DNA from 4 places in the Lysinibacillus sp. UBA5994 genome. Region 2 is predicted to be linked to each of the others. Evidence: riboswitches for the same ligand, from Rfam matches in the RefSeq annotation. Region 2 holds a riboswitch; each other region holds the start of a gene.
What was found. Region 2 has a riboswitch for cobalamin ahead of cobT (nicotinate-nucleotide--dimethylbenzimidazole phosphoribosyltransferase). Riboswitches for the same ligand answer to the same signal wherever they lie in the genome.
Positions count from the first base shown of each region.

Region 1: another riboswitch for cobalamin. It lies ahead of B3D98_RS04590 (ABC transporter substrate-binding protein); the one in region 2 lies ahead of cobT (nicotinate-nucleotide--dimethylbenzimidazole phosphoribosyltransferase).
Region 3: another riboswitch for cobalamin. It lies ahead of B3D98_RS01850 (FecCD family ABC transporter permease); the one in region 2 lies ahead of cobT (nicotinate-nucleotide--dimethylbenzimidazole phosphoribosyltransferase).
Region 4: another riboswitch for cobalamin. It lies ahead of B3D98_RS04580 (hypothetical protein); the one in region 2 lies ahead of cobT (nicotinate-nucleotide--dimethylbenzimidazole phosphoribosyltransferase).

Region 1 covers NZ_DJAU01000012.1:377,411-379,617, reverse strand. Annotated here, with positions in the region: gene B3D98_RS04590 (ABC transporter substrate-binding protein) at 1-819, opposite strand, end outside; cobalamin riboswitch at 986-1,172, opposite strand; gene B3D98_RS04585 (elongation factor G) at 1,355-2,207, shown strand, end outside.
Region 2 covers NZ_DJAU01000050.1:68,038-70,244, forward strand. Annotated here, with positions in the region: gene B3D98_RS15310 (response regulator) at 1-511, shown strand, start outside; cobalamin riboswitch at 926-1,101, shown strand; gene cobT (nicotinate-nucleotide--dimethylbenzimidazole phosphoribosyltransferase) at 1,194-2,207, shown strand, end outside.
Region 3 covers NZ_DJAU01000005.1:44,450-46,656, forward strand. Annotated here, with positions in the region: gene B3D98_RS01850 (FecCD family ABC transporter permease) at 1-996, opposite strand, end outside; cobalamin riboswitch at 1,143-1,329, opposite strand; gene B3D98_RS01855 (biotin transporter BioY) at 1,483-2,079, shown strand; gene B3D98_RS01860 (YdhK family protein) at 2,183-2,207, shown strand, end outside.
Region 4 covers NZ_DJAU01000012.1:374,357-376,563, reverse strand. Annotated here, with positions in the region: gene B3D98_RS04585 (elongation factor G) at 1-238, shown strand, start outside; gene B3D98_RS04580 (hypothetical protein) at 375-1,130, opposite strand; cobalamin riboswitch at 1,357-1,540, opposite strand; gene B3D98_RS04575 (GNAT family N-acetyltransferase) at 1,752-2,207, shown strand, end outside.

The DNA of each region.
Region 1 (2,207 bases), on a different contig from region 2:
TTCACCGTAATCAATCACGACAACTACCTCTGGGTTGCGGTCTACTGCATCTTCCTTCGACACAGTTGTCCAGCCTGATTCCACATCACCAAAGATATTTTGTCCACCCGCGATTGTCACAAGCTCATTCATAAAGTTTTGACCAGCTGTAAATACATCCTTTTCACCGCTATCAAACACAAGAACACGTAATTTTTCGCTATCTTTTGGTAATTTAGCTTGTACTGCCTCTACATCTTTCGTCATTTGCTCAATTAAAGCTTCGCCACGATCCTCAATACGGAAAATCTTCGCGATATTGCGAATATCAGTGAAAATATCCTCTATTGTTGGCTTTGTCATGTTGGAAGCCGTATGTAAATACGTATGGATGCCTAATTCTTCAAGCTCTTCTGGTGTGCCTACACCCTTTTCGCCAAAGCCACTTTTCCAGCCAGCATATAGGAAATCTGCCTCGGCATCGATGACTTGCTCCTTCGTTGGGTATTGATCGGAAAGAACAGGGACCTTATCGTATGCCTCTTGCAGTGGTTCATAGATTTTATCATCTAAGTAAGCTGTCCCTACCATAGAATCCTCTAAACCAAGTGCTAACATAATTTCTGTCACATGTTGATTTAAGCTAATCGCTTTTGTTGGTGCTTCCGTATATGTTTGAGTTGTGTCATTATTTTTAATGGTTACTTCTGCTGCCGCCTCAGATGGCTCAACCTTTTCACCTTGTGCAGCTGATTCCGTTTTGTCCTTTGCGTTACAAGCCCCTAAAACAGCGACCAAGGCAATGATCATCATCAGCCATATACTTTTCCATTTCTTCATGTCCTTTTCTCCTTTGCTGTTAAAATATAGAAAGAAATCAGAGACTTCTTTACTACTAAGGTAGTTGGAAGGGCATAAAAAAACCCTCTTGTCGCCAAGAGAGTAGCATAGTGAAATAACGGTATCATTATTACCTTCATCACTATCCCCATCCTCGTGGTTCTTAGTCAAAAAATACATACTGGCAGGTATCCTGGCTTAGGTTCATCATCTATACGCCTTCCCATAGTTTCACTACAGTGGCATGCTGTATAGACTCCCCATTTACAGTTGCGGGACAGCATCGGAATTGCACCGATTTCCCTTTTAAGCAAATGACAAATGCCATTTGCACCAATACGTTCTATAATGGTCAATACTATTGATAGACTAGCAGAAGAAAATTTATCGCGCAATCAGTAGTATGACACTAAAAGTATAATCATCATTATATTAGCACTATTTTGACATAAAGACGAACTATTTTACAAGAAATATAGAAGCTAGTATTCTGTTACAATAAAAAGATAGCATTCTATAGAAACGAGGATTTCTTATGTACAAAACAATAGGTGTACTTGCGCACGTGGATGCAGGAAAAACGACCTTCTCTGAGCAAGTGCTTTTTCATACAAATAGTATTCAAGCACGGGGGCGAGTTGATCATCAGGATACCTTTCTTGATCATCATGAGCTAGAGCGCAGACGAGGCATTACGATATTTGCCGAGCAAGGGCGCATGAATATTGGCGATGATACATACACATTGATTGATACGCCAGGGCATGTCGATTTCTCCCCTGAGATGGAGCGTGCTATTCGTGTGATGGATTATGCCATTATTATCATTAGCGCTGTCGAAGGGATACAGGGCCATACAGAAACAGTGTGGCAACTTTTACGTCAATACCATGTCCCTACCTTCTTCTTTATCAATAAAATGGATCGTGAGGGTGCCAATATGGAGGCTGTCATCAGACAGCTTCGCAAAGATTGCTCTCAGCATGTTTTGTTCATCGATGAGCCACTGCGAGCAGACTATGTATCAAATAATATTATGGAATGGCTGGCGGAGCGCGACGAAAAATTGCTTGATGCCTTTCTAAATGAGTCATTGGAGCATGAACAGTGTCTTGCTCAATTAAAGGAAATGATTAAAAATGAAGGTGCCTTCCCTTGCTTTGCTGGCTCGGCCTTAAAGGATGAGGGCATTCAGGAATTTCTTGACCAGCTCCCGCTGTTAACGGCTTCCCATTTTGACAAGGATGCCCCGTTTGAGGGCGAGGTTTTTAAGATTCGTCATGATGGGCACCAGCGTTTAACCTTTATGAAGGCAACCAAAGGCTCGTTGCATGTACGAGATGAATTTTCATTTGACGAAGTAACAGAAAAAGTGACCGAAATTCGCC
Region 2 (2,207 bases):
GAGGTTAGAAATCATGATTATGTTTTTATTACAATATAGTATCTATTTCAATTGCTTGGAAACATATCATCGCGCTCAAAAAATAATTGGTATCCAACATCAAATGATTAAAGAAGCCAATTTATCAAAAATAGTAAATAACTATATCATGCCACTCGTCGATAAAATACTTAACTTACATGGCAATAGGGATAATTTAGGTAAAAAAATAGTCGATTATATTTATACGCATTTTGATGATCCGCAACTAGATTTGAATTATTTATCAAACATCTTTAACAAAAGCCAAGCAAATTTAAGTATATTAATAAAAAAAAGCATTGATAAAAATTTTATCCACCTATTAAATGAACTTAGAATTAACAAAGCTAAGCAGCTATTAGATTATAGTGATAAAAGAAATAATGAAATTGCTTTATTAGTAGGTTATAGCAATGAAGAATATTTTAGTAAAGTATTTAAAAAATATGTTGGTATGACACCTGCTAAATATCGATCCATAAAAAAATAGAAAGAATGATGTACTGTAGATTCGTTCTTTATAGGCTAAACATGTAGAAAGTAGGAACCAGAAGAGAGTTGACAAATTGTGTGTGTTAAAAGAGCTTGTTAAAAAAATTCTGCAATCTTTAACAATGTTATTTCTCAGACTTTAGTAACTAGTAAATTTTAAATCATGTATATCGATGTTAAATCTATTCTTTTACTTATGTTTGGCATTAGCCATCCCGGTATAGGCTCATCTTTTTTTGAGAATAGTCATTTGAAGGGGCAAAGTGTATTCATTTTAAACTATATTGACTCGCTAACAATATTGGTTTCTATTCAATAGTTATAGGAACTATGTGAAATAGCTCCAAATAAAAATACTTTACTTTAATTGTTTCGTATTGATAGCAAGAAAGCTTTGTAGTAAATTAAAAGAAATTACATAAAAGCAATAGGTGCCCATTAGGGAGAATAGGGAATAAAGTGAAAAGCTTTAGCGGACCCGCCACTGTATAAGGGAATTTCATAGTGTATGCCACTAGCAAATTGCTGGGAAGGTACTATGAGGTGTTGAACTTGAGCCAGGAGACCTGCCTACATGCTTTAGAAGATATAGATGATGGAAAAGTCTGTAGTTTATTTGTCATGACAATAAACTACAGACTTTTTATTTTGTCTTAATGAGAACGAGAGGAGAAATAATCATGCAATTATTACAAGACACGATTCAAAACATTCAGGGGGCTGATATGAAAAGTATGGAGCAAGCTAGAAAGCGGATTGATGCGCTTTGTAAGCCCCCAGGTAGCTTGGGTAAACTAGAATCACTTGCCGTACAGCTCTCTGGTATAACAGGACAATTATATCCGATGGTCGACAAAAAAGTGATGATTGTCTGTGCTGCAGATCATGGTGTTTGCGAGGAAGGTGTAACCACGAATCCACAAGATGTTACGGTCTTTCAAACATTAAATTTTCCTAAGGGGGGTACAGGCGTTTGTGCGATTGCTGGGATTACCAATGCAAAGGTGGTCACAGTAGATGTGGGTGTAAAAGAAGATATTCCACTTGATGCAGGTGTCATTATTCATAAAATTAAATATGGTACAGATAACATGGCACAAGGTCCAGCTATGGCCAAACAAGAAGCCATTCAATCGATAGAAGTAGGAATCCGTGTGGCCACTGAGGAAATCATAAAAGGTGCTGATGTACTTGGGACTGGAGAAATGGGCATCGGCAATACAACACCAAGTGCTGCGATATTAGCTGTTTTGACGGGATGCAACCCTATCGAAGTAACGGGGTTTGGTGCAGGAGTAGGCCAAGGAGGCATTGCCTATAAAGCGGCAGTTATTGAAAAAGCAATTACCTTAAATAAGCCTAATCCAAATGATGTTATTGATGTTCTGGCTAAGGTTGGAGGGTTAGAGATAGGGGCGATGACAGGTATTATTCTTGGCGCTGCTGCCCATCGTAAACCCGTTGTCATTGATGGATTTATTTCGACTATAGCCTCCCTCATTGCTTATAAGCTCGAACCAAAAGTAATCAATTATATCATTCCTTCCCATGCTTCAGAGGAACCAGGGGCAAAAATTGCCGCTGCCTTACTAGGCATTGAACCAATGTTGCACATGAATATGCGTTTAGGCGAAGGTTCTGGAGCAGCCTTAGCCTTTCCTATTTTAGATGCAGCTTGCTCGATGATGAAAAAC
Region 3 (2,207 bases), on a different contig from region 2:
AAATGGTCCTCCACAAAAAGCTGTAATAATACCAATTGGCATTTCCTGAGGAGCAATAATAATTCGAGCAAAGGCATCTGCCCATACTAAGAATATTCCACCTATTAAAGCACTGATAGGTATTACGTATTTATAGTTTGAGCCCACAATTAAACGCACAATATGGGGAATAATCAATCCCACAAATCCTATAGAACCACTAACTGCGACAAGCACACCTGTTAATAGAGATACTAGTAGTATTAACTGAATACGGAATTGCTGAAGATTAACGCCTAATGTCACTGCCGCCTCTTCTCCTAGTAATAATAAATTTAAATTGCGATAGTGTAGCCACAGTAGCCCAAATACAACCAAGAATACGAAAGCTGGAATCACAATATTATTCCATTTGGCTCCAGCTAAACTACCTAGCATCCAAAACATAACAGCCTTTAAGGCCCCTTCTTGCTTTGACATCATTAAAATAAAGTTAGAGATAGACGTTAAGATAAAGGACACAGCCATGCCTGCCAATAGCAAGCGGAAAATAGAGACACGTCCCCCAACACGTGATAAGAAAAAGACAAGTGCAATGGCAAGTAATGAACCAAGGAATGCGGATACTGAAAGAGCGTAAATACCTAAAAATGAAAAGGCTCCTAAAATAATCACAGAAGTAGCTCCGACAGCTGCCCCTGAAGAAATCCCTAGAATATACGGGTCTGCAATAGAATTACGTACTAGTGCCTGAATGGCTGCCCCTGCAATAGCTAACCCCGCTCCTACTATCGCAGCTAGCAAAACACGAGGTGCTCTTATTTGCCAGATGATGATTTCCTGAGAGCGACTCCAATCTTGCTCGATCGAATTTTGTATAAAAGGAATTTTAGAAAGAATAACTTTCCATACATATAACGGTGTAACTGAAACTGAGCCAACCATTACAGCAAAGGTCATTGAAACAATTAATACCATGAAAAGTACGAAGGAAAATAACATAAATTTTTTATTCATCTGTTTTAAACTCCTACTGAATATTGATGAATGAAGCAATAAAAAAAGGTATCCCATGCGAAAATGCGCATAGAAATACCCAAGATTAAACAAAGTCAGAAAAATATCCAGCTATTGTCCGTAATTGCTTGCATCCTCGTGGGCATTACAGGTATTACTAAATGGCAGGTCTCCTGGCTTCGATTCACTATCCTATAATTGCCTTCCCATTCTTAAACAGTGGCAAATCATATTATAGGATTCCTCGTTACAGTTGCGGGACAGCGTCGGACTTCCACCGACTTCCCTTTTAAGTGACATTCAAAATGTCACACCAATAGTATTTGAAGTTATAAAATTGTGACGGTTCTATCATACATTTTTATAGATAGATAGTCTACTTCAATTTAATTCAGCAATTGAGTTAACTAATATAAATAATAAAGTTGACACAAATACATTCGTTTTTTACACTAGCAGTAATAACTTATAAAACGAGGTGAAATCATGGCAACTGTTACACAACATAGTCACCATAAGTTAAGAACTGTTGACATTACCTACATTGGATTATTTACAACGTTAATGATGGTGGGTGCTAATATCACTTCCTTTGCACCTTTTATGGTAGTTGGTGGTGTACCCATTACGCTTCAAACCTTCTTTGCAATTTTAGCAGGGCTTATTCTTGGTAGTAGAAAAGGTGCGCTCGCCTGCACAATTTATATGTGCGTAGGATTGGCAGGAGCTCCTGTCTTTGCTCGTTTCGGGGGTGGAATTGGCCAAATTTTAAGCCCTACCTTTGGGTTTATTATTACATTTATATTTGCGGCATTTGTTGCGGGGTTAATCGTAGAACGAAGCGGAACAAAGAAAAGTTTTATCGTAGCTGCTTTGGTAGCAACGGCTATAAATTATTTGATAGGAACAAATTGGATGTTTTTTGCCTATAAGCTATGGGCAAGTGCGCCAGAGAATTTTTCATATAAGCTCGCTTGGCTTTGGATGATTCCTCCACTACCAAAAGATATTATTTTAGCTATTTTTGCTGGTATCTTCGCCCATAGATTACAAAAAACATTGAAGATCATGCCCATTCAATAGCATATCTCCCCGCCAGACTAGAGAAATGTTTTTCATAGGTTATATCCATCGTTTCTGCACATTTATTTGCTACATTAGGAGCACATAGTGAGGAGGATATCATATGAAATTCAATAAAAGATGGTCAG
Region 4 (2,207 bases), on a different contig from region 2:
TGTTGCCACTTTAATGAGCTACAGCACAACCTTTGCCGCCTATACAAATGGGAAAGGTGCACTCACACTCCAATTTGATGGCTATGATGTGTGCCATAATACAGAGGATGTGATTGCACAGATTGGCTATGATAAAAATGCCGACCCTGAGTATAGTTCCTCTAGTATTTTTTGTGCTAAGGGCAAAGGATATTCGGTTCCATGGCAAGAAGCACAGGCAGCCATGCATTGCCTGTAGGGTGGGCACTTCTGGTATTTCCTCGGCTTCCACGGGTATCCATCGCTCTAGCGCGGGTATTTCTTGCTTGGGCATCAATATATCTCTACCCTGCCATAAGATATTACAAGCCCTCCAAAAAATGGAGGGCTTGTTTTTATAGTGCACCGACAGCTTTCTTTGTTGGATTGTCCAACAAATATGCGGGTTCAACTATTACATAGTCATGCTTGTTCGTAAAATCAATTAGTACCTTACCAGGTTGACTTTTTAATAGTTGTAGATGATCAATTAATTGCAGTAAAAGCTCGTGACCGTTGCCACGTGGATGCCAGTTGAAATGATAATCATTTAACGCTTGCACCGCTTCAATAAATTGGGCATATTCCTGCTGCACAAATGCAATGAGTTTGTCATGATGAGATGCTAAATCATATAAATATGTTTCGTAAAAGCGCATGACAATCGAGCATAATAAGTCATTGACACGAGCAGCACTTAAAACAGGCTTTGGCTCCAATGATAGACGGTCGAGGTTGGGCTTTGCGCGTGTAGAATCAATGCGCGTAATTAAGTGATACGCTTCTCCGTTGACCTCATAGACAATCGGATTGGTCGGCATGTACATCATAAAACTATTCGTCTTTGTTTTTAGTTCATCTGCTATGGCTGCTTTCGCTAAAAGATGACCGTCCACATCCCCATTTTGTATCCAAATAATTTCTTTATTATATAAGATTTGCTCAAAGAAGCGATCATTGCGAATCAGCTTCGTTGCTAATAATTGATCGATCAGAGACTCGACCACCATTCTTGTTTTCGCTTTCTTGGCAACTTCTGTGCGTGGTTGCTTACAAATGTTCAGATCTTCATAAGGCGTTTCCAACATTGTCGTTACATGAATATTTGTCATACGTGCATCCCCTTTGCGTACATATTTTCAAAACAAAAAGGACTCCCTACTTTTGAGGAAATCCTTCATTTTATCTTCTTTCATCACACAATGCCAAACAAACCCTAAGTATGTGTGAACGAGTTCGATTATGAACCCTTTCATTTACTATGGGCGTTTGACGTACTGTGACGAACAGAGCATTCTGTTTTGTCAACATGCCACCTCCTATTCCTCGTAGGTTTATGGTGTGTACTCATAACAGGCAGGTATCCTGACTCATGGTCATCGCCACTTTTCCCCTTCCCATCATTTGACAGTGGTTGCTGAAAAGTCGCTCACATTTACAGTTGCGGGACAGTGTCGGATTCACACCGACTTCCCTTTTAAGCAAATTGCACGCAATTTACACCTATTACTACACGTTATTCAGTTGTCATAGGAATGAGTATAAGCACATTCCTATTAGATTACTAAAATCAATTGTAAAGTAGTGTTTTTCCAAAGTCAAATATCACAATATTTTCCAAACTACTAATAAAGTTAGAGGGGGATATAAAAAAGGTGAACTGCGTATTTTTTATCTTTCATTGACTTTATAATGAAAGATAGTGAACTTCTAATAGTGGAAGGATGAAAAATATGAAAACAAGTCAACAATTAGTAACGAGTAATTTAGAGGAAAAAATGAAACTATTTACTGGAGCCGTTTCTGGACAAATTATAGAGGAAGCTCATTTTGTCATAGCCAATACAAATATTCCAACTGATACATTTAATTTGTTAGTAGCGAAATCGCCTATAATTCATAAGGAAAATCATCTTAAACAAAGGATTAATCATTTCATTGTGAATAAACTTCCCTTCAGCACGTGGGTGGATGCCAACTATCTAAGCGATGATTGGCTACAACTGATAAAAGACTGCAATTTACAGGAAGCTGAACGAAATATGATGATGAAGCTTGACCATACACTTCACACAGGTCCACGAATTTCCAATTATCTTACCATCACAGAAGTAAGTAACAAGGAAGAGCTTCTACAATATAAGGAAGTTTTTCTAAGTTTATTTGGAGAAACAGCAGAAAGAGATGCA